Regions from separate parts of the Lactobacillus sp. ESL0677 genome, predicted to be linked through region 2. Evidence: riboswitches for the same ligand, from Rfam matches in the RefSeq annotation. Region 2 holds a riboswitch; each other region holds the start of a gene.
What was found. Region 2 has a riboswitch for lysine ahead of OZX76_RS09215 (amino acid permease). Riboswitches for the same ligand answer to the same signal wherever they lie in the genome.

Region 1 (10,926 bases), 230 kb from region 2:
TCGCTTATTACAAGCTGTTTCTACAGGAATCTCAACACCCTTACTGTTTAATTTAGTACTGACTTTAGTTCCGCAATCTAAGAGGGGCAGTTATATGGGATTTAGTGAGATGGTGATTTCTTTTGCGCCGGCCTTGGGTCCAACTTACGGCGGCACATTAACTTCTTTTTGGTCTTGGCGAGGGATTTTTATTGTAGCGCTGGCTATTTTAATCATCACTGCAATTATGGGTGAAAAATATATTCATTTAGCGCCTCAAGGCACATTACAAAAGTTTGACTGGCTTGGGGTCTTATTATTAACGATGATGCTTGGCAGTTTAAGTACAGCTTTTACCAATGCTGGTAAATTTGGTTTTACTAGTTTTAGCTTTATTGGTTTGCTATTAGTTTCTGTCGTAATTGCGTTTGTCTTAGCTTGGCATTTGCACCGCTCATCACGTAAAATTTTGAACTTTCGCTTGTTGAAACAACCATTGGTTGCTTTAAGGTGGGTTAACTACTTTATTTTAGCATTTATCAATATTGGTATTTCATTTGTTATTCCTATTTTTGTTGAAGATTGTTTGCATCAGAGCTCGTTTATTGCTGGCTTATTATTACTGCCGGGTGCATTGGTGGGAGCGTTTGTTTCGCCTCTTGCTGGTAAAATATTCGATCATGGACAAGCCTTTAGTTCAATGTTGTGGTCAAGCTTAATTATGCTAACGGGATCATTACTCTTTTTCGGAACTACGGGTTTTATTACTACTTTAACTATTGGCATAATCTATATTTTAATGCGGGGCGGTTTTAATTTGGGTTTTAGCAACACGTTATCAGACGCTAGTTTGCAGATTACTCGTCAGGAAAACGCGGCTTTAAATTCATTATTTAACACAACGCAGCAGTATGCGGGTTCATTCGGTACTAGTGTTTTATCAGCTGTAATTGCTACTACTCAATCACATGGTGGTAGTTTAGCTGCATCTACTGCATTAGGTAGTAAGCTGGATTATGGCATTTTAGCTGTTCTTTGTGTAATCAGTTTAATCACAGTTGTCTGGGGCAGAGTAATTGTAAAACGGCAATAAGTTACGTTAACTTAGCTGATAACTTTAAAAATATTCTTCAAAAACTTGTATAATAGGTTTTGAAAAATAGAATTTATAAAAGAAGATGGAGTAACGAAGCAAGGCTCATTAGTTACAAGTAGTGAAAATAATACTCCTTTAGCTAGTCGTGTTCGGCCTAAAAATTGGGCACAATTTGTGGGGCAAGAGCAATTGCTTGGCAATGGGAAAATATTACGTGAGATGATTGAGAGCCAGCAATTATCTTCAATGATTTTTTGGGGCCCGCCAGGTGTTGGCAAGACGACTTTAGCAGAAATTATTGCACAGCAAAGCCAGCGTTGTTTGTGCAGTTCAATCTGGATTGGCTGTGAAGCATCATAAGAGTGATAATGAATTAATGACTGATAGTGCCCATTGTGAACTAAGGGAGTTTGACAAGTGGGACAAGCAGTTAAAGGGAGCTTGAGTTAAGCGACTAAAACCCTAGTAACTTGATCGGCAGCTAAATAAGTAGCAGAAAAAGTGAGGTTATTGTCTTTAATATTAAGCAAAAGTTTAGTTGAATAGTTATCAATAGAGGTCATAGTCAAAACTCCAATCTTTTTAAGTGGTGGCTGGGGCCTCTTTTTTGTACAAAAATATCCTGTTAACATAATACCACAAGGTATTCATCAACAGGATTTAGTGTACAACCATTAAAACCGACTTGTTAGTAAGTTGGCTCTTTTTAATTAACATCATTTAAGATAAAATTATTGATTAAGCCGCTTCTGGCGCCGATGTAACATGATAATTGCGTTACTTTTGCGGCAGATATTGTTAAGTTATTGTTTAGAAAGGAAGTAAAGTGCAAATGGAATTAGCGCATGTTTTACGTGAAAAAAGGCAAGAAATGAATTTAACGCAGCAGCAGTTGGCAGATAAGTTACATGTGACGCGCCAAACGTTGTCGCGCTGGGAAAATTCATTGAGCTATCCTAATTTGGACACTTTGGTAGAACTAAGTGTCCTATTGGCGGTTCCGCTTGACACTTTATTGAAAGGAGACAATAACGCAATGGTTAAGAAAATTAGTTCGGATGTAAATGATAAACGGAGATACCACCGTTATTTGATAATTATTGGCAGTATCTTTACCGTGATTTTAATATGGCTCTGCGTTTTAGGCTATGGCCGGGCAAATCAAATGGAGTGGATTGACCGCTTTAACCCATTTTTAGAAACGAAGTATGGTTATGCTGTTTTGCCGGATAAAGTCGAAGTGAAAAAAGAACGTGGAATCGAGCAACATGGTAAAACCGAGAAGAAGGTGTGGCTTAAAGTTCCACAAAAAGTGGATGCGTATGTTACTGACGATGCTTTTAGTCATGGTTCGTGGTTAAAGTTTTCTACTGGAGAATACGACTTAAAGCACCGCTGGGCTTATGTCATGCATAAGGGCTCATATGTATATGCAGCTCGCTTAGTTAAAAAGAGTGAGATACCTCTACAAATGCGTGAAACAATACCGGATGATTATACGCCATTTAAAGAATCAACAGGACCAGAGCATGCATCTACTGCATTAAGAGTGAATAAAAATTTCCCGTGGTGGCCATTTAATTAATCAAAAAGAACCAACTTGTTAGTAAGTTGGCTCTTTTTATGATTATTTTTAATTATTTTGGAAGTTACGTAAGAACTTAACAGTTTTTTCGTTTTGTGGATGATTAAGTAATTGGTCAGGACTACCTTGTTCGGCAATAACACCATCGCTGATAAAGAGGACTTGATCGGAAACATCGCGGGCAAAGGCCATTTCATGAGTAACAATAATCATTGTTAATCCGGTAGTGGCTAAGTCCTTCATAACGCTAAGTACTTCGCCGACCATTTCTGGATCAAGGGCACTAGTTGGCTCATCGAATAATAAAATCTCTGGATCCATTGAAATCGCGCGGGCGATTGCGACCCGTTGTTGCTGCCCACCAGACAATTGCTTAGGACGAGCATTAATGTATTCTGCCATGCCGACTTTTTTAAGGTTGCTGATAGCAATTTTGCGGGCTTCTTCTTTGGAACGCTTCAAGACCAGCTCTTGACCAACCATGCAGTTGGCTAAGACGTCTTTGTTTTCAAATAAGTCAAATTGCTGGAAAACCATGCCGACTTTGGCCCGGTAGATATTCCGGTTGTAGCCGGGAGCTAGTACATTTTCACTGTGGAAATCAATTTCACCAGCACTAGGCTCCTCTAGCATGTTAATGCAGCGTAAAGTAGTTGATTTACCACCGCCAGAAGGCCCGATAATTGTAGCAATTTCGCCTTTTTTAATATCAAAAGAAATATCCTTCAATACTTGGTGATTACCAAAAGACTTTTGAATGTGCTTTAAACTTAAAATTGTACTGTTTGCTTGTGTCATTATTTGTTAACCTCCGTCTTTTCAGTTGGGCCAACTTGAACTTGATTGGCCATCAAATTATAGTTCTTACTGCCTTCCAGATGCTTTTCAATTAGGTTGAAAATTCTAGTAATTGTAAAGGTCAGAATTAGGTAGATTACAGAAATTGTTAGGTAAGTTGGGAAGAACTTAAACGTTTGACTAGCAATCGTGGTCCCAACGAAGAACAATTCCGAAACAGAAATAATACTTAAAACTGAAGTATCCTTGATGTTAACGATAAATTCGTTAGTGATTGATGGCAGACAGTTTCTAATAGCTTGCGGCAGAATAATATGCCACATTCTCTGATTATGAGTCATCCCTAGAGCACTGGCAGCTTCAAATTGTCCTTCTGGTGTTGAGATAATCCCGCCGCGGATAATTTCGGCTAAATATGCACCAGTATTAATGGAAACAATGACTAATGCAGCTGCAGTTCTGTCGATATTAAGGTGCCAGAATTGGGCAATCCCATAGTAAATTACAGCTGCTTGAACCATCATTGGTGTGCCCCGGAAGATTTCGATATAAACGGATAATAGCCAATCGATGAACTTTAAGCCCCAACGCTTACCGCGAGTAGTTGGGGTAGGGATTGTCCGGATGATACCAACAACTAAACCGATGAAGAATCCGGCAATGGTACCAACTGATGCTAGTAATAGCGTCATCCCGATACCACTAATAATCATGCCGCCGTATTGCTTCCACATGGAAACGAACCAGTTTTCTGGCTTTCCAGTTTTGCTCTTAGAATTGTCGGTCTTTGGTTGCTGTTTAACGGCAGTGTTCATTAACTTAACTCGTTGAGCATTAGAAATTGTTGCTAAAATTTGGTTAACTTGCTTGAGCAGCTGCTTGTTAGGCTTGGCAATCCCAATTGAAGTAACTGATTCTTCTTTAGTGGCGTGGAAACCAGGCATTTTGCTGACGGGAATAGCTTTAATATCTGGGTCAACCAACTTAAATGAAGTTGCTTCAGTATCTTCGGCTACGTAACCATCAATTGTGCCTGAAATTAAACTTTGCCGCATGGCAGCGAAGTCACGCATGGCAGGTTGACGTTTAGCGCCAGTCAATTGCTTAATTAATTGGTAGTGGAAAGTTCCTTGTTGAGCAGTTAATTTAGCGCCCTTAAAGTCAGACAGCTTTTTGGCAGTGGCATATTTGCTGCCAACCTTAGTGATGACAACGAATGTGCTCCGACGATAAGGATTAGAAAAGTTGATTGCTTTTTCACGTTCAGCAGTTGGACTCATTCCGGCGATGATTAAATCGGCCTTGCCACTAGTTAGGGCTGGCAACAATCCGTCCCATTCGGTTTTGAAGACAACCACTTTTTTGTGTAATTTTTGGCCAATGATCTTGGCAATTTTGACATCATAACCATTGGCATAGGTGTGTGAACCGTCGATCGGTACAGCGCCGTTAGCGTTATTAGTTTGGGTCCAGTTGTAGGGCTGATAGTTGGCTTCCATGGCCACTTTCAAGACGCCATTATCCTTGGCATAAGCAGTCTGGGACTTGAAATTTAATCCCACTGCTAAACCAAGCAAGACCGCAATTAACGCGGTAAACCATTTACTTTTTGACTTCATTTTAAAACCTCCAAAAACGTTTCAAATAAAGCCAACACAATAAAAAGCGTAAATAAAAACCTCATCGTCTTTCAAGACAACGAGGTTATAATTGATCATATTTAGACAAATCATATAGCGCTCCCCGGGGAAACCGGGACAGTCCGCAGAATTTGCTTCTGCGTCCCAACAAAAATAATCGGACAAGTATTGTTTTCGTTTCGGCGGTAATCCTTACATCAGCCATCTTAGCTCTTTGCCAGCTCCGACTGAATTCGTGGTTATCGCGACCTCTATTGCATTGGAAATTATTTAATTTGACTAAAAGCATAGGCTAAAAAGATTGCTTTGTCAACTATTTATTTATAGAGAATGAGATAAATTGAATGCGTAAGTACAATTTGCCAATATGTATCTACAAGATAAAAGAAAAGAGATTTATGCAAAATCCAGCTGATCTAACTAAAGAAACAAATTTATTTAAAACAAGAAATTCATGGGCTTTTCGAGTTTTGAAGCAAGACAAAGAATTTCTTCATGCAGATAGTAATACACGCTTTAAAAAGACTATTTCGCCAGATGGGAAACAAATAACTTCGTTTATCCTTTTATTGAAATGAGCCGAAATTTAATTAAGTAACATAAAAAAGCTCCATTCTTTTTAATTAAGAACGGTGCTTTTTTATGTTGAAAATTATTCCGTTAAATATTTTTGAGCAAATTTCAGATAAAACTTGCATGCTGCTAAGTAGTCGGGAATATCAACGTACTCGTCAATTTGATGGCAGCTGTCATTGCCCGGCCCAATGCTAAACATCGTTGGTGCTGTTGGACTATTGACAAACTTAGAAGCATCGGTGGTGCCTGATTCGGTTACCAAATTAACTGGTCGCTTTAAAACGGCAGCAAGTAATTCCTGAGCCGCCTGCACGTATTCATTGTTTTCATCACCAGAGACGGCTTCGCCTAAATAATCATACTGCAATTCAAAATGGTGCTGCGGCATTTGATTAACTTCATTGATTACATCTTCTAAAATCTTTTGAATGTCTTTAACCGTGTAGAACGGGTTAATGCGAATGTTGCCGCGAGCAACAATTTTGTCAGGCATACTGTTAACTTGATCACCGCCAGAAATCATTGTGATGTTGTGCAGTACAGGACCTAACTTTTCATGGACTAGTGGCAAGTGACGTAATTTTTTGTTGGCTAATTGGATAAAATCGGTCATGCTATCAATAGCGTTGAGAACATTTAATTGGGCAGAGTGAGCGACTTTGCCGTAAGAGGTGACAGTGTAATCAATGTCGCCATTATTGGAATAAGAAATATCAAGGTTGGAGTCTTCACCGATGACAATAACGTCTAAATCGTCAATAAAGCCTTCCCTAGTTAATTCTTCAGCGCCCCATTGCCCAGTTTCTTCACCAACAGACATTAATAAACGCAATTCCCCTGTTAAAGGCACGTTATCTTCGAGTAGAGTGATGAGCGTGCCAATCATCCCCGCTAAGCCGCTCTTCATATCTGTCGTGCCCCGGCCGTACATTTTGGTGTCATGGTCGTACAATTTACCAGAAAACGGATCATCACGCCAAGCTGCACGATTACCAAGGTTAACCACGTCCATATGACCGGAAAAGCCGAGCTTGAAATTGCCGTCAGTGGGGCCAATTGAGATAACCGCACTTTCGCGATCACCTTGGTAGGGAACACGTGTCATGCGAACGCGATCACCAAAAGGCGCGAATAGCTGCGCAACATAGTCAACGACTCTTTTTTCGTGGTCGTCAATGGTTTCTATTTGGATTAAATCCTGTAATAACTTAATTTGTCTCTGTCTATCCATAGTAATTCCTATCAATTAAATAATTATTTGTCTTGTGTACCAACTTGAATCTGGTTGGCCATTAAATTGTAATTCTGATTGCCATCGAGGTGTTTTTCAATTAAGTTGAAAATCCGCGTGATAGTAAAGGTTAAAATCAGGTAAATTGCGGAAATTGTCAGGTAGGTTGGGAAGAACTTGAAACTTTGACTGGCAATTGTGGAACCAACGAAGAATAATTCGGAAACAGAAATAATGCTCAAAACTGAAGTATCCTTGATGTTTACAATGAACTCGTTGGTAATTGAAGGAAGGCAATTTCTGATTGCTTGCGGCAGAATAATGTGCCACATTCTTTGGCTGTGAGTCATTCCCAGCGCACTGGCCGCCTCGAATTGACCATCAGGAGTGGAAATAATCCCGCCGCGGATAATTTCGGCCAAATATGCGCCAGTATTAATCGAAACAATGATTAAAGCAGCGGCAGTTCTGTCAATATTAAGATGCCAGAATTGCGCAATACCATAGTAAATTACGGCCGCTTGAACCATCATTGGCGTACCCCGAAAGACTTCAATATAAACTGATAGGAGCCAATTAATAAATTTCAAGCTCCAACGCTTACCGCGAGTAGTAGGTTCAGGAATTGTGCGGACAATTCCAACGACTAAGCCGATTAGGAAGCCAGCAACTGTTCCGACAGCTGCTAGTAATAAGGTCATGCCAATCCCGCTCATAATCATGCCGCCGTATTGCTTGAGCATGGAGATAAGCCACGGCTCTGGCTTACCATTTTTACCCTTCTTTGAAGTTGTCTTAGGTTGTTCTTTAATAGCTGCCGTCATTAATTCTTGGCGTTTTTTAGTAGAAATCCCTGCTAAGATCTGGTTAACGTCTTTAAGCAGCTTAGGATTAGTCTTAGCAACACCGATTGAAGAAACCATCTGTTCCTTGGTGACATGGAAGCCATGCATTGGATTAAGTTTTACCGCCTTAATGTCCGGATCAACCATTTTGAATGAAATGGCTTCGGTTGAGTCAGCGATATAGCCGTCGATTGTCCCAGAAACCAGACTTTGCCGCATTGCAGAGAAGTCACTCATGGCAGGTTCCTTCTTAACTCCGGGCAATTGGTTAATTAATTTATAGTGAAACGTACCTTGTTGTGAGGTTAATTTAGCCCCTTTAAAGTCTGTCAACTTCTTGGCATTGGCGAATCTGCTAGTCTTCTTAGTAATTACAACAAAAATACCGCTCCAATAAGCATTGGTAAAGTTAATTGCTTTAGCTCTCTCAGGTGTTGGGCTCATTCCGGCAATAATTAAGTCGGCCTTGCCACTGGTTAATGAGGGGAGTAGTCCATCCCATTCAGTCTTAAGTACGACTACTTTACGATGCAACTTTTTACCAATAATTTTGGCAATCTTAACATCATAGCCGTTGGCATAGGTATGTGAGCCGTCAATTGGGACGGCACCATTAGCCGATGTAGTTTGGGTCCAATTGTTGGGCGAGTAGTTAGCTTCCATTGCGACCTTCAATACCCCATCGTCTTTTTTAGCAGCTTGGACTGAGGGAATATTAAAAAATGCACTGATGGTAAAACTGATTAGGACTGCAAAAATTGCGGTTAACCACTTATATCTTGACTTCATTTTGAAAACCTCCAAATATTTTTCAAATAAAGCCAATACAATAAAAAGCGTAAATAAAAAACCTCGTTATCTTTCAAGACAACGAGGTATAATCAATCATATCTAGACAAATCATATAGCGCTCCCCAAGATTAACTTGGGACAGTCTGCAGAATCTGTTCCTGCAGCCCAACCAGAATCTTACGGCGGATAAAATTTTGGTTTCGGCGGCAATTCTTGACACTAATCATCTTTGCATCACGCGTGCTTAGATTAGGTTCGTAATTGTCGCGACCTCTATTGCATTGGAAATTATTTAACTTGATGAAAATACTAAATTAAATTTTGATGATTGTCAACTATATTATTAAAAAATAATTTAATAATATTTAATTTTAGACTTAAAAACAAATAGTAAGCATCTTACTTGTATTTTGTAAGTGACTACTTTATAGTGTATATATAAGCAAGGTTATGTAAGATTTTCAGGAGGTCATATAGATGGCAAAATTAACACAAGAAATGCAAGATTTAGTAACAAGCGAATTTCCTTTCTTAGCAACAGCTGACAAAGATGGTAATCCTCAAGTAGGTCCTAAGGGTTCATTAAAGGTTTACGATGATGAACACTTAGCTTACGTTGAATGGACAAGTAAGACTGCTTACGAAAACTTAAAGGCTACTGGTAAGGCAGCCGTTGCTGTATCAAACAAGGCAGCTGGAACTGGCTACCGCTTTGAAGGTACAGCTCATGTTTACCAACCTGGCTCAGAAGAATATAAAGCTGCTAAGGAAAAGGGCAGCCTTGGCGATGGTACAGCCATTGTTGTAATTGATGTTGAAAGAATTTATCAATTAGGACATGTTCCAGAAGCTGGTGACTTATTGGTTGAAGGTGCACCAGAACGCCGCGGTTACTAATAAACTGAATAACTAATCTTAAACACGCTAGACAGAATTGCCTAGCGTGTTTTTTTGTGCTGATTTTTAATTTTTAACAACAGGGGTCTTTTCGTATGCCGTCATGTCTTTACCGAGAATTAGGAAGACAAAGACGGTAATAATCGCAATAAATGCTGGCAGTAAAAGTGGCTTTTTAAGTAAGTCAAAAATGCCAGCAACAATTGTTCCGAAGAAGACGTCAAGAATTGAAGAACCAAAGGTGATAAAGCTAGCTTGACCAGATTGAATTGTAACTTCAGTCCGTCTAATTCGAATCCGTGAAATCCACGTGCTAACAGGGATGCAGCTAAGCATGACAGCAATAATACAAATGCTTAAAGTGTAAACGCTGGGACTAACGGCAAAAACGATTAAACATAGTGCGGGTAAAGTAATGAGCACCATGCTTTTCTTGAAATTTAATTTGATCCGCAAAACGAGGTTGCCTAAGATGGTGCCAATGGCATAATCGACAATTAAATAGACAATGTTGGTATACTGGGGATCAATACTACTCCACAGGTAGACCATTAGACTATTAAAATAACCCATCAATAAGCTAATAAAAATTGCTAGGATAATTGAGCTGCGTAAGCCGGTATTAGTTTTAATCATGTGATAAATCTTTTTGATTTGCGCTAAGGTTGAATTAGTGGCTAGATCATGACCAATCAGATTGGGATCGTAGCTCTCGTCTAGTAAACTAGTTGGAATCGTAAATAACAGGTAGGCGATACTACCAACAAGTAATAAAAATTTGTAGATAATTGAGCTATCGTTAAGCTTGCTAGCCAGAACATAGGCACAGCCAATTGCTAAGTAACTTAAAATTAAGCCAATATTGCCGAAAGTTGTATTCTTACCAATTACCATGTCAACTTGTTCATCGGGAATAAAGCGCTTGGTGGCACCATTATATGCAGACTGAGCAAAAAGTGCGATAAAAGTCATGACGATGTCGCAGCCAATGTAGGCATAAATAAAATAAACGTCATTAAAGAAAAAGGGAATTAGTAAGATTAAGCCCAGCATTGGATAGGTGATTTGCAGGGCTTTTTTCTTACTAATGCGATCCATTGTGGAACCAACAAAAAGTGTCAGAATGATGATGCCAAACGATTCTAAGCTAGAAAAGATGCTGTTGACAGTTACCGACCGTGAAAAAGAAGCGATTAAGATTGAACCGCCAATACTAACAGATAGGTCACCCAGATTAGAAATTAATGCCATGATTGGTAAAAGGGAAGAGTTACGTACTTTTTTCATATTTAGCTCCTGTAAAAATATTATGTAATTATTATGAGCTAAATATGAGTAAATTTCAATAATGTTAAATATGCTTTAATGTGGATAGAACTTTTTGAAACCAACAAAAATTTATTTCCAACCATGATTTTCTGTGTAATCACGTTTTTTCATTCTTGAAACATAGGGATTGCCAGCGACATAATAACGTAAAGGCTTTT
Region 2 (10,926 bases):
ATTCTTTAGTTGGTATTCGTGAAGGAACAATTATATCCGCTCTTTGTGTTGGCCCACTTGTAAAACTATTTCGCAGTATCAAAAGTAAGTTAAGCTAATAAAATAGCGCTCCTGCTAAGTTAAAAATTATCAGAAGCCCCACTATGTTGACTTCTTAATTTGAAAAATATTATTTTTCAGTATATTACTTTAATAATTAATTTAGTTCAATTTTATTATAAATCTGAAACTTGAAAGCTAGCAGTTACCTAGAATAGCGTGTTAGTGTCAACTTTTTGTGGGTAATAATCTTTAAGCCTTCACCTGCTGCTATTTGTAGTTTTCGCTTTTAAATTATTTGCTCGGGTAAATCAAATGGCTGATCAAGTCACATTTTGCTAGAAAATCTTTATGCCGTTTTGATCAACCGGCAGAAATTACTTTGTTTGGCTACTACCAAACATCAATTGCGGTCAAAAAAATTATTCAGCTTTATGGCAGCAGATGGCAAATAGAGACTTTCTTCAAAGCAGCTAAGCAGTATCTAACTTTAGATAAATCACAGATTCAAAGTTATGATGGAAAATGCGGCTACTTTGCCATTACCGCCTTAACTTATGAGTTACTAGCATGGCAGCAAAGACAGACAGTTGATGAACGAACAATCGGAGATTTGTTCTATCTAATGAATGATGCATTACCAGATTTAGCCTGCGAAGAAGCATTGGTCTACCTGCTAACTGCGCTAAAAGCAGTCAAAGAAGAAATTACAAAAAAGATTGGGCAAGTAATAGATAACTTTATTAAGCTACTACCAAGATTTATCCAAAATCAGCTGGATGGACGCAAATAAAACATAATTTAGGACAAAAAAAGCCAAATCTCACAGAGGATTTGGCTAGTTTTACTGCTTTCAAGTTTCAGTTATATTCAAAAAACTTGGGTCGGGCTTGATCGCCTTGGCTTCTGCAATAATTTTTTCTTTAGTCATTATTTACTTCTAGTTCTACTCATTAACTGGGTACTTATGTCTAAAGTAGTAATAAACACCAACAGAAATTGCTGGAATTAGTAAACCTAACAATGAAGTCACTGGATCATCAAAGAAATTGTTAATCAAAATAATTAAGAAGGCAATAACAGCAATGATAACTGTCCACGGATAAGCCCAAACTTTGTATGGTCTTGTGACATTTGGTTTGCGGTGACGTAGAACCGGAACGGCTAAAATTGATAACAGATTAAAAATTGCTCCACTGAAGACAACTAAGGAAGTCAATTCATTTAAGTCTCGTGTTAAAACGAGCGCAATTGAAATAATCATTTGCATAATTAAGCCGTGATCAGGTGTCCGGTATTTTGGATGAATATGCTCAAATGTCTTCCATAATAAGCCATCTTTAGAAACGGCATAGTAATAACGTGAAAAGGCTAAAATCATTCCGTTTAATGAACTAATCATTGCCAAAACCATTGTTACAGCAACCAAAATTGTACCTGCATAGCCCATAAATGTCTGGGCCACATTAGTCCCTAAGTACAATTGACCAGCCCTAATTGACTTAGCAATTGCTTTAGCAGGTAATGAACGATAAATCGCAAAGTTGAACAACACATAAACAACTGTTGTAAAACCAACCGATAAAATCAATGCTCGCGGCAGGTTCTTTTGCGGGTTTTTCATTTCACCGGCAACTGTGTTCAAGTTAGTCCAGCCCTCAAATGCCCAAAGAGATGCGATTACCGCAAAGGCCACCATTTGAATAATATCAATCACATTACCATGACCAGCAGGTAATGACAGTGACAAATTAGGCATATAGTGACCAAAAAAGACACCCAGACCAATAATTAAAACTAATGGCAAAATCTTTAGCACCGTGAAGAAATTTTGCACCCATTCACCAACATTAACACCAAAATAATTAATAACTGTGAAAATAACAATTAATAAAATTGCAACTGTTTTTACAGTTAAATCATCAAAGTGGAAAAAGGTCGTCAAAGCCATCGGCAATGCAATCGCAATCGCCGCAATTGACCCAGGGCCACCAATCACCATACTTTGAAAGGTAAACATATAACCAATTACTGGTGAATATGCATCTGACAAATAAACGTAAATCCCACCAGTTTCGGGATTCATTGCTCCTAATTCCGCAAAGCACAGACTTCCCATTAATGTAACTAGACCACCAACTAGCCATGCCAAAAGTGCATAGCCCATCGACATTTGTGACCGTTGCAAGACATACGACCCAATGTAAAAAATACCTGAGCCAATCATAATCCCAATTAAAATATTACTCCCACCAAACACACCAATTGTCTTCTTCAGCTGCGGCGCGTTCTCTTCACTCTTTTCCTTCAAAATAACACCTCTTAAAAAATCAGGCCAACTTAAAAAGTTGCACAAACAAAAACCTCATTGTCCTAAAAACAACAAGGCTATAATTAATCATTTTAGACAAATCAAATAGCGCTCCTTGGGCAATAATCCAAGACAGTTTGCAAGATATTGTCCTGCAACCCAACCAAAAACTTGCACAAACAAATTCTTGATTTCGGCGATAATTCTTCGATTAACAATCTTTGCTTTTGTGTACTCCTGCTAAGTTAGTAATTATCGCAACCTCTAATATGTTGGCTCCTTAACTTAAAAAAAGATTAGGACAAAAAGCATTATTTGTCAATACATTGCTTTAATAATTATTTAACTTATTCCAATTTTATTAGAAATAATATGCTATGATAGATTTAATCACTTGAAAGGAGTCCTGCATGGAAATCATTCATCACTTTCACAACGCACAACCTATTGTTGTTAGTAACCAAGCAGCTGTTCTAACTAATGTTAATTTTCAAGTTGCAGTGCCTTGTAAATTAAATCAAGAATTATTAACCGATAATTTAGTTAAAGATGATAGTCAAAATATTTACTTCGATACTTCACAAGGATTGCTTTTATTTAGCGATGCATATTTTAAAGGATTAAATTATTTTAATAAACTTGTACTTTTTACTCAAGTTAAATGGGGAAAAGTCAAAAACTGCCACGGAACTAGTTTTTATTCCCAGCAGCATCAACTACTTAAAAAGTTACCATTAACCAGTAATTTGCAATTTATCGGTCAGGGAGAAGATATATTTCAGCAAACTTGGCTTATAACTTCAGCTGGTACTTGGGTTAATAAATGTGATATCTGGCTTGACGGCGAGCCGTTAATTACACGTACTCATGATTTATGCCAAGAAAAAACGCTGATTGTTAATCCTTGCGGCACAATTGCGTGCAATCACTTAGGGCAAAACTTGCAGAAAATTAACCAAGCAACATCGCTACAGATTAAAGCAATCAAAGAGGATATATTTGGCAATGAATATCTTCAAATTGCTCCCGATACTTTTATTCCGACAACTGATTGCATCTTGCATAACTATCCCAGCCACTTAACCCCCCAGCAACCACACCTGCTTATTACCGAAAATATTAACCAGATGTTTTGGGGCGTTCAAAACGGTTGTGAAGCTGCCGCCTTATTAATGGGACTTCATTACCAGCACAAGTTGGAAACAACGGATTATCAAACTTTTATCGATGAAATGCCGCTGGCTCCAGATTATAATCCGTATCATGGTTTTGGCGGTTCACCTTACGAAAATGTCACGGGACGTTTTGAAGCAATCTTTCCGTCTGCCTTATTAAATTGGGGACGTAAATTTACAGACTTGCGTGACTTAACTGGCGCACACGAGTCAGACCTCATTGCCGCTATTAAACGCGGCAACCCTGTCCTAACCTATGTCACTACTAATTTCACTCAACCAGATCCAGACACTTATCCGTGGGGCAAAACATACAAAAATAACCACGCCGTTTTATTAGACGGCTTTAGCGAAGATTTGTTTCATGTTTCCGACCCAATTGATGGTCATTACTGGCTGACTAAGGCAGCTTTTATGCAAGCATACAAGGTTAGAACATGGGCCATCGAAATTATGTAGAGCAATGTTTTTAAAGAAAGAAGAAAAATTATGGGACTTAATAAACCACTTTTAAATGCACTTAGCGACGCCAAACAAGGTCCGCAAAATTTAATTACTGATGTTGCCGGCATTACTGTTGGTCACAAAACATTAAAAACTGACCGGTTGAACACGGGTGTAACAGTAATTAAACCTTGCCAAGATAATATTTTCAGGGAAAAAATGCCAGCCGCTGTTCAAGTAATCAATGGTTTTGGCAAGAGTACCGGACTAGTGCAAGTCGAAGAACTTGGAACGATTGAAACGCCACTGGTCTTAACTAACACTCTAAGTGTCGGGACTGCTTATACTGCTTTAGTTAAGCAAATGCTTGCCGAAAATCCTGAGATTGGAACGACAACTGGTAGTGTTAATCCAATTATTATGGAATGTAATGACAGTACCATCAACCATATTCGTGATTTAGGTGTAACAGAAGCTGACGTTAACGATGCCTTTGCGGCAGCTGACACAAGTTTTGAAGAAGGACCTGTTGGCGGCGGCACTGGTATGTGCTGTTACGACCTAAAAGGTGGTATTGGTTCTTCTTCACGGCAAGTTGAAATCGATGGTAAAACCTTTACTATGGGGGCACTTGTAATGTCCAACTTTGGCTTTGGCGAAGACTTAAACATTTACGGCGAACATATTGGTCAAAAAATCACGCAAATGAGAAAGGATAAGGAAAAAGGCAGTATTATCACAATTATTGCTACCGATATTCCGTTTAATTCCCGGCAGCTAAAGCGAATTGCACGCCGCTCAAGCGTAGGAATTACCCGTAGTGGCTCCTTCACTGGTAACGGCAGCGGTGAAATCACCCTTGCCTTTTCAACAGCCAATCGTGTAAGTCACTTCCCGGAAACAGAGTTAAGCTCGATTCAAGCGATCACCGATGACAAGATTGACCGCTACTTCCGAATTACCGTTGACATTGTTAATGAAGCCATTCTAAGTTCATTAGCCCACGGTAAAACTTTTATCAATTGCGATGGTAAACCTGTTTACGGTTTACCAGATGCGTTAAACGAGTTGGGTGACGACCCAGATGCAACCAAGTTAAAGGAACAATTGGGACTTTAATTAATCTCGGCTAACACAATAAGTCATGAAGCTTAACTGCTTCATGACTTATTTTTCTTAACGACATTCCTGTTACCGGTAACGACAATTTTACCCTCTAGTTAAATGCTATAATGATTACCAATAATAGCGATTACATTTTATAGGAGAAAATATCATGACACCGTGGTGGAAAAAAGCAGTTATCTATCAAATTTATCCCAAATCCTTCCAAGACAGTAATGGCGACGGAATTGGTGACCTGCGCGGAATCATCTCGCGCCTTGATTATTTACAAAAGTTAGGGATTGATGCCATCTGGCTATCTCCTATTTACCTATCGCCGGGTGTTGATAACGGTTATGACATTGCAGATTACGAAAAAATTGACCCGCAATACGGCACAATGACTGAGATGGAACAATTAATTGCTGAGGCAAAAAAGCGGAACATTCGAATCATTATGGACCTCGTAGTTAACCATACTTCAGATAAACATCCATGGTTTATTGAAGCGCGAAAGAGCAAGACTAATCCTTACCGCGATTTTTATATTTGGCGTGATCCAGTTGATAACCACGAACCTAATGATTTGAAGTCGGACTTTTCTGGATCGGCTTGGCAGTACGACCAGCAGACTAAACAATATTATCTTCACTTTTTTGCGGCCCAACAACCTGACTTAAATTGGAAAAACCCTAAATTACGCCAAAAAATCTATGACATGATGAATTTTTGGTTAGATAAGGGCATCGGCGGGTTTCGCATGGATGTTATTGAGTTAATTGGGAAAGACCCGGATAAGAAAATCCGTGAAAATGGCCCCAAGTTGCACACTTACATTCAAGAAATGCACGAACACACATTAGCTCATCGCAACGTTATGACTGTCGGCGAAACTTGGAGTGCCGACATTAAAGGCGCTACGCAATATTCCGATCCTGACAGGCATGAACTATCAATGGTCTTTCAATTTGAAGATCAAGGAATTGACCAGCAAGTTGGCAAGTCCAAGTGGGACTTGCGTCCTTTTAACATCAGTGAACTCAAGAAAATCTTCATTAAATGGCAAACTGAACTTGATTATAACCATGCTTGGAACAGTCTTTTTTGGGAAAATCACGATATCCCGCGAGTTATTTCTCGCTGGGGCAATGACAACAAGTACCGCGTGCAATCAGCTAAAATGTTTGCAATTGCCCTGCATCTGATGCACGGTACACCATATATTTTTAATGGCGAAGAAATTGGTATGACTAATTGTCCTATCCACGACATCAGTGAAGTCGAAGACCTTGAGAGCATCAATATGTATCATGAGCGGCTTAAGGCAGGCTACACTAAAGAAGAATTAATTCACGCAATTAATGTTAAGGGGCGCGACAATGCCCGCAGACCAATGCAGTGGTTAAATGAGAAGAATGCTGGCTTTTCTAGTGCTAAGCCGTGGCTTGCAACTAACCCTAATTACCGCGAAATTAACGTTAAACAGGCTTTAGCTGACCCTAATTCAATCTTTTATACTTACCAGAAGTTAATTAAACTGCGCCATGAACATGAGATTGTCATTAACGGCAGCTTTGAGCCCATCACTACTAATGACAATATCTTAGCTTACTACCGCCAACTAAATAAAAAGCGCTGGCTGATAGTTGCTAATTTCAGTGATCAAGAAACCGCGTTTTCATCTGCCGACACAATTCAAGAAGTGTTAATTTCTAATTATCCTGAGCGCCAAACTCTTCAAAACATTACCTTGCAACCCTATGAAGCATTTGCTATCAGTGTTAAGTAATAAAAATAAGCCATGAGATTTCATGGTTTATTTTATATTTATAATTATTACTAATTTCTTGTGTTATACTTTTTATGGAATTAATATGATGTTTTGTCTAACACGAAACATTGAATGTGTAACAAGTTAGTCACTTGTTATGTATATGGGGCGATCTCAGTTGATCGCTTTTTTGTTGCATTCAAAAAACCTCTCAGTATTTACTGAGGGGCTTATTTTTTATATTTGCGTTTGATAAAGTGCAGCCGTTTTTTCATCGAATGCACACATTATTACTTCAATATTATATGATGCGTTCTTTTGCAGCCAGCTATTTACCGTTCTAAAAGCAATCATCGCTGCTCGCCGCGCTGGAAAGCCGTAGGCACCCGTTGAAATTGCTGGGAAAGCAATACTATGCAAATGATATTCTTTAGCTAAATCAAGACAGTTAATATAGCAGGTGCGCAAAAACGAATCGTCACTTGCCCGCCCCGAGTAAATCGGGCCAACTGTATGAATCACAAATTTAGCTGGTAAATGATAACACTTAGTTATTTTAGCCTGACCCGTTTTGCAGCCATGCAAAGTGCGACATTCTTCAAGTAATTCCGGTCCAGCAGCCTTGTGAATTGCACCATCAACGCCTAACCCACCTAGTAAAGTCTTGTTGGCTGCATTAACGATCGCATCAACTTTTAACGTCGTAATGTCAGCTTGAATAATTTTAACTGTTGCCATTATTTACCTCCCCTTTCTCTATATTTTAACCCAACTTAATCTCTAGCCATGCAAAAAAGTGCAGCCATATTAGCTGCGCTTTTAATAAATAGATATTTATCCCTTTTCTGCACCAGCGGTAATCCCGTTGACGTAGAATTTTTGCATAAAGACAAACAAAATTGTAATTGGAATAGCAATTACGACACATCCTGCCACAAATTCCGTAAAGAATTGCGTCGCATTCCCTTTAGTGTTATGTACCATATTGTACAAACCATAAGCAATAGTGTAATTCTTCGGGTTACCTGAAGTCGATAAGATAATACCTGAGAAAATGAAGTCAGTCCACGGACCGATAAAAGCAGTCAGAGCTGTATAAACAATCATCGGTTTAGCTAATGGCAAATCAATATGAGTAAAAATTTGCCATTTGGTTGCACCATCAATTTCCGCAGCTTCATCAATCGAAAACGGTACGGTATCAAAGAAACCTTTAGCAACGTAGAAGCCCAAGCCGGCACCACCGACATAAACCAGCAGCAGGCCGCCCAAGTTTAACATGTTCAAGCCCTTCAAAATATAGTAGAGAGCAATCATTGACATGAACCCAGGGAACATCCCTAATACCAAAGCAATCTGCATGAATGGCTTTCTAAATGAAAAGCGTAGACGTGACAAAACATAAGCCACAGAAATCGTTAAAAATGTGGAAATAATCATTGACAATACAGAAATAACCAACGTATTAATAATCCAATTAACTAATGGATATTGGGAGTTAGTAAAAATACCAATATAATTATCTATCGTAAATTTATCCGGCCAAAAAGTTGAAACAAATCCGGTATCATTGTATGAAAAGCTAGCCAAAATAATCCAAACAATCGGCAAAATCCAGACAACGGCTAAAATTGTTAATAGTAAATAACGGAAAATCAGCGAAAGGCGTCTTTGATTTTTATAAGATTTCATCATTAGCCCTCCTTGTAAGCATTAGTATGACGATAAGCAATCAATGAGAAGACCGCACTGATAATAAAGATTAGAATACCTAAAACTGCAGATGCGTTGTACTTTTGCTCTTGGCCAAAAGTCAAATTGTAAAGCCAAGTAACCAGCAAGTCAGTTGACCCAGCACCATTGTAACTATTATTCATTGGCGCACCACCCGTTAGCAAGAAGATAACGTTAAAGTTATTGATGTTACCAATGAACTGTTGGATTAATGATGGTGCCATTACAAATAAAATCTGTGGGAATGTAATTGACTTAAAGACTTGAATTGCATTCGCACCATCAATCTTAGCAGCTTCAATTTGGTCAGTTGGCAGATTCTGAATAATTGCAGTTGAAACTAACATTGAAACTGGAATACCAATCCACATGTTAACCACAATTACAGTAATTCGTGCAACTAACGGTGAGGCCTGACTATCAATAAAGTGAATTGGATGAGCAATCAATCCTAAATTAGTCAGGATTGCATTAAGTGCACCTTGATAATCCAAAAATTGCGCCATCATCAATAAGGAAACAAACTGCGGTACAGCCCAAACAATTACAAAAATTGTCCGCCAAAAACCTTTATGTCTAATCCCTTTAGATTCAATTAATAAAGCTAATAAAACACCAAAGAAAAAAGTAGTTACAGTAGCTGCTACTGCCCAAACTAACGTCCAACCTAATACTGGAAAAAATGTCCCTGATAGATCCCCACTAATGACATTGCCAAAAGCCTGAAAACCAGTCCAAGAAAAAGCAATTGCGTGTTGCCGATCATAGTTAGTAAAGGCCATCGAAATCATAAAAATTGTTGGCAAGATTGTAAAACTAATAATTCCTAAAAGTGGGAAGGCCATTAACGTATCATGCAAGCGAGCATCAAATAAATTAGCCAGTTCTTCTTTGTTGGTCATAATATGTTGACCATCACGCTTAAGAGCGTAATTTTTTCTCGTTGACCTTAGATTGACAATATATAGGTAAATCATCCCTATACAAACAATCAAAGCTAGCAAGCCAAACAACAAAATCAAAACAGAATTTGATGGTTGCTTAGTAATATAGACTCCCTGAGCTTTATCAAAGACAACTTTTTTAGTCTTATTAGGGCCCAAGTTCGTCATCATTGCCATTGCTGAAACACCACCGAAAATCAGCCAGACAATAAAGGCAACTTCAGCAATTAGCATTGCAAGACCTTTAACCCACTGCTTATTTTCTAAGGCATTACTACCCATAATAAAGAACGACAATTTTGTGGCAACACTGCCTTTAGACCAAACTTCATGAAAAGTTGCCGCAGGAGCTGCATGCTTTTTCTTTCTAAACATAATTTCCCCTCTTTTTAAGTAAGAAAAGGCTGGACATCAATCCCAACCTTTTTACTTACAAGATTAACTATTTCTTTTCTGAAGTCTTTTCCAATTTAGCAAGTTGTGTCTTGTATTGTGCAGGCTTAACTTTACCGTCGTATGCACCATTGATTAGTGGTGGAACACCATTCCAGAATTCAGCCATTTGTGGTAATTTTGGCATTAAAACTGAATTATTTGGTTGTGACATTTCAATAACAGCTGTAGCTACAGGATCGTTCTTAACTTCTGGAGCTGTAATTGCACTCTTAAGAACTGGGATTTGACCAGCTGCCTTATGTGTAATTAATTGAGCCTTCTTATTAGTAATAAATGCAGCAAGTTCAGCAGCTGCCTTTGGATACTTAGTATGTGCATTAACAGCAAAGCCTTCAATACCTAAGAATGCTTCCATTTGAACATCCTTACCACCAACATTAATCATTGGATATTTAGCAACGCCAAAGTTCTTACCTAAAATCTTCTTAATGTTAGCTGCGTTCCATGGTCCATCAAGGATTGCTTGAGCATTGCCCTTCTTCAATTGGTTTAACGCATTTGAAGTTTGCATTACACCCTTGTTGTTTCTTTGTTCAGCAAACCATTTCAAAGCATTAACACCATTTTGTGAATTATAGGTTGAGCCCTTTACGTCTTCACCACTATCACCGTATAGCTTAGTTCCTGCTGAGAAGAATACTGGCCACATAACATAAGCATTGGTAAAGTCGGTTGCAACCACACCTTTAGAAGTCAATGTCTTCCAGTTCTTAACATCACTAGGTGACAACTTAGATTTATTATAGTAAATCGTTTGTGCCTGTTGAGCATATGGATAAGCATATACCTTACCCTTCCAAGTTACACCCTTAACAGCAGAAGCAACATAATTAGACTTGATATTCTTGGTATCAGTTGGTGACAGTGGGTTAATGTAACCTGAGTCTGCCATTTGACCTAAGTGATCGTTTGGTGCTTCAAAAACATCAGCAGCTTTTGATGGGTCCT
Region 3 (10,926 bases), 140 kb from region 2:
TAGTGTTAATAGCCGTTTACCAATTGACAGATTACGAACCAAAACTTCGGCGATAATAATTGAAGCTAATCCAATAACCAAAGTTCCCACGCCGGAATTAAGGTCGGCAAAGCCATTGTTTTGGGCTAATAATGCACCAGAAAGTGCAATACAACCATTGGAAATCATAAAGCCTAAAATTTTCATTTGTTCAGTCTTAATACCGTTAGCAGCACTCATCTGCGGGTTATCCCCCGTTGCTCTCATTGCCAAGCCAATTTCAGTTTTAAAAAAGACATCAAGTAAGATAATCACCAATAGGCTAATTATCAGGCCCATCACAATCACTGCATTATTATGTGACAAGCCCCAGCCCTGCACACTGGTAAAAATAGTTGCTTTACCTAAAAGAGAGACATTAGCAGCGTTGCCCATTACTCGCGAAGTAATTGAATATAACCCTGTCATCGTAATAATCCCCGCCAATAATGCTGGTATGCGCAACTTGGTATTCAAAATTCCGGTAACAAGCCCTGCAATTAAGCCACCGCCAAAAGCAGCAATTGTCGCTATAAAGGGATTGACTCCTTTTACTAAACAAATTACGGTAATCGCGCCGCCCAGCGGGAAGCTGCCTTCTGCTGTCATATCGGCTAAGTCTAAGATACGAAAAGTAAGATAAACACCAATTGCCATTAGCGACCATAACAGCCCCTGTGAAGTAGCTGATAAAAATAAATCTTGGAAAGTACTCATCAACGTTAAACTGCCTTTCTATTTAGGAGCTTTAATCGAATTCGGGTTAATACCTAAAGCCTTAGCCATCTTTTTGTTTACAACTAATTTCAAATTCTTTGCCCGTTGAACCGGCATATCTGCTGGCTTAGCCTTACCTGACAAAATTTTGGCTGCCATTTTACCAGTTTGGCGACCTAATGCTTCGTAATCAATTCCAATTGAAGCCAAACCACCAACTTTTACTTGGTCAATTGAGCCAGCTACTAACGGCACCTTCTTTTCCTTGACTACCTTACCTACAAGTGAAGCCGCAGAATCAAAAGTATTGTCGGTTGGCAAGAAGATCCCTTGAACCTTGCTTGCTAAAGTTTCGGTAACTTGTTGAACATCATTGGTTGTATTCGCGGTTTTAACTAAAACTTTTACCCCAGCCTTCTTTAAAGCAGCAATTGCCAAATCAGCCTGAATTTTTGAGTTCGATTCACCAGCGTTGTACATAATTCCAATTGTCTTAGCGTGCGGTACTATTGACAGCAATAATTTTATTTGCTTATCAATTGAAACCATATCGGTGGTTCCCGTCACGTTCTTGCCCGGCTTGGCATCAGACTTAACCAACTTGGCCGCCTTTAAATCAGTCACTGCAGTTACAACCATCGGAATATCCTGAGATGTATTAGCCAAACTTTGCGCAGCAGGTGTAGCTATTCCCAAAATCAGGTCAGATTTTTCATTAACTAATTTTTCACTCATACTTTTGAGGTTGTCCTGACTATTCTGAGCATTTTGGTAATCAATCTTCAGATTTTTTCCTTCAACGTAGCCCTCTTCTTTTAATCCTTCCTTGAAGCCTTTGTAGGCCTTATCAAGCGATGGGTGCTGGACAACTTGCAGAACACCAACATGCTTTACCGCCGTACTTGTTCCCGCTTTTTTACTACTGCAACCACCTAAAAGCAATAAGCCAATCAAACTAATTCCTGCCGCTAATTTTTTAATATTCATGGTTTTTCCTCCAACTTCCAAAAATATTGCCAAATAAAAACACCCACTTATCTCTAAGTGGGTGCTCAAAAATTAACTTTAATCTGATTAAACTATCGCGATTAGCCACTTAGAAGTATGTGGCTAATCAATGTCAAATAACCTTAGCCATCATAGATAAACTCAAACTGTGCTCGGTTTGAATTCATCCTGATGAATCCAAACACTATCTAAAATAGCTAAGATAATAGCAGTTATTCAATTGTAATTCTCGTTTATGATTAATCTCATTCATTGAAAACTACCTCCGACCTTTGATGACAAAATTATAAAATATTTAAAAATTAATGTCAACACCATTTTAAAATTTTAACTATAATTCCAAAATCACGTTAAATACTTCTTGCGGTAATTTAACTTCTCCTTGAGTTGCGCGGCGTTTATTTAAACTTTGCCGTCTTAGTAGCGCTGCTTTTTTGGAGACACTACGTTGCTTGCCGTCAACCGCCGCATTTTTACGCAGTGGCGGAACATCAACGCGAGCAATTGCTTTACCTTCAACAATTGCTTGCACCGGTGTCGGATAAAGCCGGCGCGGTACCGTGTACTTTAATTCTTTGACCAACTTTTGTGCCATTTGCGGTGCATCCCCGCGGTGAACAACAAATGATAGTGAATCGACCGGCGCATAGTTAATATCCACCTCAATTTTAACTAGGTCAGCATCCTCATAATCCAAAAACTCCGTATTAAGTGTGGCATAACCATGCGATACCGACTTTAACTCGGAGAAGAAATGGTAGGCAACTTCAGACAGCGGCATCTTAACGGTCACCAAAATTTGTGCTTCATCATTGTCTAAATCAAGCAACGTGCCCTGATGCTGCTCCACTAATTTTAAAATGGCATTCAAAGTATCACTGGGTGTCATAATTTCGGCTTTAATAAAGGGTTCTGTTACGTGATCAATCAAGCCAAAAGCAGGATATTGCGCTGGATTATTGATTTTCATCGTTTGGCCATTTTTGAGGTAGACGAAGTACGTCACGTTCGGCGCTGTTGTCAAAACATCAATCCCATACTCATCTTGCAACCGTTCACGAATAATTTCCAAATGAAAAGTCCCCAAAAAGCCACAACGAAAGCCTTGTCCTAAGGCTTCTGACCGCTCTTCGACAAAAGAAAATGACGTATCGTTTAAACTCAATTTATTCAGTGCCTGCTTTAATGCTGGAAAGTCATTATTTTTAGGATAAATTCCAGCAAAAACTAACTGTTTAGCTGGTTCATATCCCGGCAGGACCTCTTTAGTTGGTGTCATTTTAGTTGTAACCGTATCGCCAACACGAATTTTTTTTGGATCCTTAATGCCCGTAACAATGTAACCAACCTCACCTGCGTGCAAGTCCTTTTGGGCCTGCATATTCGGAGTTAGTACTCCGATGCCCTTAGGTCGAAACGACAAGTCAGCTTGCATTAATTGCAAATCAGATGCGGCTGTTAACTGACCATCAACCAGGCACACATTAATAATCACTCCTTGGTAAGCATCATAAATTGAATCAAATACTAAGGCTTTAAGCGGCGCGCTACTATCACCACTAGGTGCCGGAATCCGCGTTCTAATGGCCTCAAGTAATTCGGGAACCCCCTGACCAGTTTTAGCAGAAATTAGCAGTGTTTGTGCCGGCGTAAAGGATTTATCCAGCTCAAGTAATTGCTGCTGTGTACGGGCAACATCGGCCGAAGCAATATCCACCTTATTAATCACCGGAATTAAGGCTAAATTGTTTTTCTTAGCAATGCGATAGTTGGCAATCGTCTGCGCCTGAATCCCCTGAGTTGCATCTACTAACAGCAGTGCCCCTTCGGTTGCGGCCAAGCTTTTGGCAACTTCATAATTGAAATCAACATGGCCAGGTGTGTCAATCAGATTATATTCATATTCCTGCCCATCCTGTGCCCGATAAAAATTACGTACAGTCCGCGCCTTAACAGTGACGCCGTGCTCCTGCTCAACTTCCATATCATCCAACATCTGGTCGCTGCGTTCACGCTCACTAACCGTTTTGGTTAACGCCATAATTTGGTCGGCCAAGGTCGACTTGCCGTGATCAATATGAGCAATAATTGCAAAATTACGAATTTGTGCTTGTTTCATTGTGTTTTTGTTCCTCAAAAAATCCTATTAAATAATAACGCATTTGGGCTTCAGCTTCCGCGACTAAATCAATCGTAAAATCGGGATAAGTCAAAGCAACTTGGTGGTGGTTAAAGCTGGCAAGCGAGGACATATTCATCAAGCCACTGATAATTGCGCTTTGGATAATAAATAAATGACTAAATTGTCCTTGAGTTAACAGCTGCTTACTTTTAGTTGCCAGCAATGTTCCCAATTCCTGACTAACCGCATACAACTGGTTGCGGCGCTTAATCGTCTCCGCCATATTGGCTTTACCTTCTAGCACCGGCCCGCGAATGGCATTTAAGCGCACCAATTCCGCATGCCCATTAATTAACTCTCGCGTTGAACTAATCATTAAGTTAGTAAAGTCCGACTGGGTTACTTCACGTTTGAGACTAACCTGCTTGATGATTTTAGTAAAAAAGGCGCAGTAGTCTTCCAGCAAGACACTCATAAATAGGTCTTCCTTGGTTGCAAAATAGTTGAAAACCGTGCCCTTAGCCATTCCCGCTGCATCGGCAATTTGTTTCATCGTAATTTGGGTATAACTTTGCTTGGCAAAAAGCTGCATGGCCGCCTGCATAATTAGTTGGCGTTTGGCACGTTTTTGCTGGACTGTATGAATATTTGGCATTTTTTCACCTCTAACTTAAAGGTATTATTACGCAAAACTGACCAAAGGTCAATTTTAATTAATTAAAAAAGATCAGCTTAACTGATCCTTTTACTTATTGGTTCATCGTTTCAATATCAATTGTCTTATCAACCCAGTCACCTTGGAAAAAGTCGCGCTCGTGACTAACAATAATCACGCCTCCAGGAAAATTAACAATTGCCTTGCGCAGTGCATCCTTAGTATCACGATCCAAGTGGTTGGTCGGCTCATCTAAGAACAACAAGTTGGCTGGTTCAAACTGCATCTTTGCCAGCTTAACCTTTTCTTGTTCACCACCAGACAATTTTTTCAATGGACTCATTGCCTGCTGTGCCGTCACACCCATGCGAGCCAAAGCACCACGTAATTCCTTTGGCTTTTGCCGCTCAAATTCTTCCTGCAAATATTGCAGCGGCGTCATATTGTTATTCGGCCACGTCAAATCCTGCTTAAAATAGGCTAATTTCGCCGTTGTTGATAACTCAAAGTCACCAAAAATTGGTTTTAGTTGCCCTAGCAGAGTTTTAAGCAAAGTAGTTTTCCCAATTCCGTTAAAACCAGTGATGGCCACTTTTTCATTACCGCCAACTGAAAAGTTAAATGCCTCTTTAACAAGAGCGTGGTCATAACCGATTACCAAATCTTGTGTCTGCAGCAATAAGTTAGAAGCCGTTGCAACGTAGGGAAATTCAAATCGCGCACGTCGATTAGACTTCGGTGGTGTCAGAACATCCATGTGGGCTAACTGACGTTCACGTGACTTAGCACTTTTAGAACGTGTTCCCGCCTTATTCTTACGGATATAGGCTTCAGTTTTGGCAATTTTGCGCTGCTGATTAGCATAAGCCTTGAGATAGGTTTCACGATTAGCTTCTTTTTGGCGCATTGCTTGCTTTAAAGTTCCCGTATAGCGCGTGATTGTGCCGACATCAACGTCAATAATGCAGTTGGTAATTCGACCCAAAAAGTCATAGTCGTGGCTAACGACAATAAACGCACCTGCGAAGTCATTTAGATAATCAACCAACCAGTCAATATGTGACACATCAAGATAGTTAGTCGGCTCATCAAGCAGCAAGACATCAGGGTTCTGCAATAATAATTTGGCCAGAATAATTTTCGAACGTTGACCACCAGAAAGCTGCGCCACATCATGATCGTAACCTAGTTCTGCCAAACCAAGTCCCGACGCAACACGCTCGATTTCCGTATCAATACCATAGAAATTATTTTCTTCTAAGTAAGTCTGAACTTTACCGGCCTTTTCAAGTAACTCGGCAGCACCATTCTCGGCATATTTGGCATAAAGCTCATTTAATTCTCGTTCTTTTTGATATAGTGGTGCAAATGCCGTTCGCAAAAAGCCGCGGATTGTTTCACCCGGTGTTAATTTGGCATACTGATCAAGGTAGCCAACATCAACCTTATTCTGCCACTTAACTTGCCCTTCGTCCGGCAACATTTCTCCCGTTAAAATCTTAATTAAGGTTGATTTACCAACCCCATTTTGTCCCGTGACCCCCATGTGATCCTCTTTATTAAGGACAAAATTCGCATTCTCGTACAAAGTTTTATCAACAAAACTTTGACCCAGATTTTTAACCGTTAGTAAACTCATCGTCCATCCCTTTCGAACTAAAACAACTCGCTCTAGTATATAATAAAGTCGCACTTTTGGCTCAAACAAGAAGCTGGCAGCTAAAAATTGTGCCAGCAATCTGAAAATAACTAGCAATAATTACCGTAGCAGACCAACATTAATCATTATGTCACTGCATGTCACTGCATAATAATTAATATTTTTACAATTAGTATTGAATTTCACAATTAATTATGCTTTAATTTATTATATCAAGAAAAGAAAAAATACTAACTATACTATTTTAAAATCTAATAATTTATCAAACTTATAAAATTACTAAATATATAAGTTTTTGCAGTTAAGATCTTGATATTATTAAGTTTATTACCTGCTAGATTAAACACCTAGCAGGATTGAGCAAGATAATATGCTCTATTCATTAAATCACTTACAGAAGCATGCTAGGTTTTAAGCCTAGCATGTTTTCTTTTATAACTAATTCACTAATTACAAAAAAGCCACTGGAATCTTTAAATTCTAGTGGACTTTTTATTTATATCTGCGTTGTTAAAACAGAAAGCATTGCTTCTTAACCATTATTTTTAAAAGTAGACACAAACTTTAAATAAGCTTCCTGCTCGCCAGTTGCGGCAATCTTAATCTGATCATGCGCAAATTCTGCTTCATGCAAGCATTCTTCGGGTAGCGATATCTGGTGGGTCACGGTCGCATTACCAATTAACTCGATCCAGTAACGATTAGCATCAGAGTGGATTTTTGTCTGTACCAATCCCCCAGGATTATAAACTGTCAACAGCTCATCCAGCCCAACCTGCTCTGGATAAGTTAAGTGCCCAGCTAAGCTAGTCGCCGACATTCCCGTTCCACAGGCGTTGGTAAAGCCAACGCCGCGCTCATAAGTCTCCACAAACAACCGATTAGGCGCCAAAATTTGGGCAAAGCTAACATTCACCCCATCTGGAAAATACGGATTAGGTTGATTTAATTGCCGGCCCAACCGGCGCAGTGCTTCGTGAGCCCCATGAACATCATCGACAAAACTGATTAAGTGCGGATTAGGAACCGCTAGCGCAGTAAACTTCAATTTAGCAGCCAGCTTCGGGATCGACTGATTAATAATTTTCGTTAAGGACAAATTATGCCAACCAACTTCACTTGCTGCAAACGACACTGGCGCAATTTCAACACTAAAAGCCGGCACATTAGGGGCCAAGTCTGGATATTGCTGCACATGCAAATTTGCCGCAGCCGTTTGTACTAAAAACTTGCGCTTGTGCAGTTTACTAACTAAATATCGGGTAACTGTGCGCAAACCATTGCCACACATCAATGCTTGTGACCCGTCCTTGTTAAAAATACGCATTCGCGCGACAGCAGTCTGGTTAGTTGCCGGTTCGACAACCAATAGACCGTCGCTGCCACCAAGTAATCCTGTTTTGGTGTCCGTGATTTTAACAGCCAGATGCTCTAATTCAGACGTTGTTAGTGGCTGCACTAGTTTTGTTTGGTCTAGTAAAAAGAAGCTGTTTTGTGACCCATGAACTTTTTCTATATTAATCATTATTCTTTTGCTTTCTGTGTGAAAAAATTATTATAAATTTGTCTAACAGCTGCTGGAGCATCCTTACGTTTAGTTCCCAGCATAATTGAAATTCGTGATGCCCCCTGGTTAATCATGTGAACACCAATATTTCGGGCTGCAAGTGGCTCAATGATTTTAGCCATCACGCCAACTTTGTTCCGCATTCCTTCGCCGACCACCATGATAATGGCATAATCATCAATCCATTCCAGACTATCCGGTTGCAATTCCGTCCGAATTTCCTGACACATCTTTTCGCGAACACCAGCGGTAAATTGGCGATTATCAAAAATCACTGTCAAGTCATCAATTCCTGACGGCATATGCTCGTATGAAATGTGATATTTATAAAAAATTTGCAGCAATTTTAGGGTAAAACCCACCTCTTTGTTTAACAAATATCGGTGTAAGTAAAGTGCCGAAAAGTGGGTTGCAGTCGCTACTCCCGTGATCACGTTGACTGGTTGAAAGTTCTTTGTCGGAACAATCATTGTTCCCTTAAGACGAGGATGGTTAGTATTTTTAACATTAATCGGAATATTAGCCGCAATTGCCGGTAAAATCGCTTCATCGTGAAAAACAGAAAAGCCCGCGTATGATAGTTCTCGCATTTCGCGATAAGTCATTTTGTTAATCGCCCTTGGATGCGCAACAATTGCCGGGTTAGCCGCATAAATTGCGTCAACATCGGTAAAGTTTTCGTACACATCCGCATGAAAGCCGCGAGCTAAAACAGCACCAGTAATATCCGAGCCACCACGAGAAAACGTAGCAATTTGTTTTTGCTTCGTTAAGCCATAAAAGCCCGGCACAATTAGATAGCCAGTTGGCAGATGATACCGCGCTAAATTGTCATAAGTGTCCGGTAAAATCATGGCCGCTTGAGGATTATCTGTCACTTTAATCCCCAATTCTTCACTACCAGCAAAATGTGCATTTAAGTTTAATTTTTGTAATATTAGCGTTAATAAGTGTGCATTTAAGATTTCACCATGTGCTTTAAAAATTGCTAATAAATAATCATCAGTTTGGTATTCTTTTTTTGGTAAGTCCAATAAAATTTGCTTTAGTCTTGTCAATTCTTCACTTGGCACGGAAAAATGATTGCCGATTTCGGCATAGCGTTGCCAAATTTGCTCCTGAATAGCAGACAAACTTTGATTAGCCAGCGTTCTATGCGCGTATTCTATTAGTAAATCTGTTATTTTATAATCATTTTTGTCCCGCTTGCCTGGTGCCGAAGTCACAATGACTTTGCGCTCTGGATCTGCGGTAATAATCTTAATAATTTTTTCAAAATGTGGGCCATCTGCTAATGAACTGCCGCCAAACTTAACTACTTTCATTTTTTGGTCTAATCCTTTTTTATAAAAACTACTGGTAAATTTTTGAAAGATTAGTTGCAATTCTAGCATTTATTTTTTAATCTGCAAGAAAAATATTTTTGGGATTATCAACTGGTTTGATTTTTTAATTAAAATTATTGACAGGTTTCTAAAAATAATATAATATTTAGGCAATCGAAGAGGTCGCGGTGACCATTAGTAAATTAGCTGAGTTTTGCTAAAACTATGAAGCTAATTAAAAGGGGAAACTGCCGAAGCATTAATTTGCAAGCAAAAATTAATAGCTGGGCCATGATTGAACAAATCATGGACTGTCGTAGAAAATCTACGGAGCGCTTCCGACAATTTGATACCAGATATTAATTCAGGTTCTTTTGTTTCAGCGCAAACAAAAGAACCTTTTTTGTTAGCTAATTTGGGAGGAATCAACTTGGTTAACGTTAACTCACAAGGACACTTATCAATTGGCAATTGCGACACACTTGAGCTCGCTAAGGACTTTGGTACGCCGCTTTATGTTTATGATGTCAGCATGATTAGGCAGCAATTACGACACTTTCACAAAGCTTTTGACAAAACCGGTGTCAAATACGCCATCAGTTATGCTAGCAAAGCCTTTGCCATCAGAGCAATCGACCAAGTTATCGCACAAGAAAACGGGCATTTAGATGTTGTTTCAGCCGGCGAATTAATAACTGCTGTTCAAGCTGGATTCCCAATGGAACATGTTAGCTTTCACGGCAACAACAAGTCCCTTGCGGAACTGCAGTTAGCCCTTGACAATCACGTCGGCACAATCATTGTTGATAATTTTTACGAATTAGAATTGTTAAACAAGCTGCTGCCCCAGCAAAAGCAGCCGGTTAACATCATGCTGCGAATTGCGCCCGGTATTTCGGCACATACTCACCGCTACATTCAAACCGGTCAGGTCGACAGCAAATTCGGCTTTGACGTTCAGTCAGGTCAGGCAGAACAAGCACTAAAACAGGTATTACAAAATCCTAAACTGAACTTGCGCGGCTATCACGCTCACATCGGCTCCCAAATTATGGCAGTTGCGGGCTTTACGGCTCTAGTACAAAGAATGGTTCAGCTAGCAGCCACTTGGCAGGAAAAATTTCATTATCAGCCACAGGTTTTAAATTTTGGTGGCGGTTTTGGTATTAAATACACCAACGCCGACCACCCATTAGCCCCGCAGGAGTTTGTTTACGACATGATTCAAACGCTGAAAAAAGAAATCGCTCAAACTAACTTGACTATGCCAGAAGTTTGGCTAGAGCCGGGGCGCTCGATCGTTGGTGAAGCTGGCTACAGCCTCTATACAATCGGGGCGCGCAAAATAATTCCCGGTATTCGCACTTACCTTAGCGTTGACGGTGGCATGGGTGACAATATTCGCCCCGCCCTTTACCAAGCCGAATATCAAGCAGTTTTAGCTGCTAGACCAGAGGCTACGCCAACAGAAACCGTGACAATTGCTGGGCGCTATTGTGAGTCCGGTGACATTCTGATTAAAGATCAGCCGCTACCTGAAAGTACACCCGGTGACATTTTGGCAGTGCTTGCAACGGGAGCTTACGGCTACTCGATGGCTTCCAACTACAATCGTGTAGGTCGTCCAGCCGTTGTCTTTGTGAAAAACGGCCACGCTAAACTCGTCGTCAAGCGCGAATCAATTACGGATTTAACCAGTCTAGACCTAAATTATCTTTAAGTAACATGAGGAAAAGCAATGAAGCAAACTGCACAAGAAATTATTGATTTTATTAGTAACGCACCCAAAAAGACGCCGGTTAAGGTTTACATCCAAGGAAATTTAACTAACCTAACTGTCCCCGAAAGCATTCA

Region 1: another riboswitch for lysine. It lies ahead of OZX76_RS00470 (ABC transporter substrate-binding protein/permease); the one in region 2 lies ahead of OZX76_RS09215 (amino acid permease).
Region 3: another riboswitch for lysine. It lies ahead of lysA (diaminopimelate decarboxylase); the one in region 2 lies ahead of OZX76_RS09215 (amino acid permease).

The regions. Positions count from the first base shown of each region.
Region 1 covers NZ_CP113946.1:84,103-95,028, forward strand. Annotated here, with positions in the region: gene OZX76_RS00435 (MFS transporter) at 1-1,072, shown strand, start outside; partial or broken gene OZX76_RS00440 (AAA family ATPase) at 1,148-1,390, shown strand; gene OZX76_RS00445 (helix-turn-helix domain-containing protein) at 1,908-2,660, shown strand; gene OZX76_RS00450 (amino acid ABC transporter ATP-binding protein) at 2,709-3,458, opposite strand; gene OZX76_RS00455 (ABC transporter substrate-binding protein/permease) at 3,458-5,077, opposite strand; gene OZX76_RS00460 (hypothetical protein) at 5,443-5,676, shown strand; gene OZX76_RS00465 (ArgE/DapE family deacylase) at 5,751-6,905, opposite strand; gene OZX76_RS00470 (ABC transporter substrate-binding protein/permease) at 6,929-8,539, opposite strand; lysine riboswitch at 8,648-8,826, opposite strand; gene OZX76_RS00475 (pyridoxamine 5'-phosphate oxidase family protein) at 9,020-9,439, shown strand; gene OZX76_RS00480 (MFS transporter) at 9,506-10,726, opposite strand; gene OZX76_RS00485 (DNA-3-methyladenine glycosylase) at 10,838-10,926, opposite strand, start outside.
Region 2 covers NZ_CP113946.1:1,886,505-1,897,430, forward strand. Annotated here, with positions in the region: gene OZX76_RS09205 (DUF6198 family protein) at 1-98, shown strand, start outside; partial or broken gene OZX76_RS09210 (transposase) at 455-715, shown strand; gene OZX76_RS09215 (amino acid permease) at 986-2,350, opposite strand; lysine riboswitch at 2,449-2,625, opposite strand; gene OZX76_RS09220 (C39 family peptidase) at 2,761-3,984, shown strand; gene OZX76_RS09225 (P1 family peptidase) at 4,015-5,088, shown strand; gene OZX76_RS09230 (alpha-glucosidase) at 5,246-6,862, shown strand; gene OZX76_RS09235 (O-acetyl-ADP-ribose deacetylase) at 7,082-7,582, opposite strand; gene OZX76_RS09240 (sugar ABC transporter permease) at 7,679-8,536, opposite strand; gene OZX76_RS09245 (sugar ABC transporter permease) at 8,539-9,897, opposite strand; gene OZX76_RS09250 (extracellular solute-binding protein) at 9,965-10,926, opposite strand, start outside.
Region 3 covers NZ_CP113946.1:1,744,280-1,755,205, forward strand. Annotated here, with positions in the region: gene OZX76_RS08560 (ABC transporter permease) at 1-735, opposite strand, end outside; gene OZX76_RS08565 (ABC transporter substrate-binding protein) at 754-1,722, opposite strand; gene lepA (translation elongation factor 4) at 2,075-3,862, opposite strand; gene OZX76_RS08575 (TetR/AcrR family transcriptional regulator) at 3,840-4,520, opposite strand; gene OZX76_RS08580 (ABC-F family ATP-binding cassette domain-containing protein) at 4,615-6,159, opposite strand; gene dapF (diaminopimelate epimerase) at 6,713-7,705, opposite strand; gene OZX76_RS08590 (aspartate kinase) at 7,705-9,072, opposite strand; lysine riboswitch at 9,242-9,418, shown strand; gene lysA (diaminopimelate decarboxylase) at 9,503-10,792, shown strand; gene dapD (2,3,4,5-tetrahydropyridine-2,6-dicarboxylate N-acetyltransferase) at 10,811-10,926, shown strand, end outside.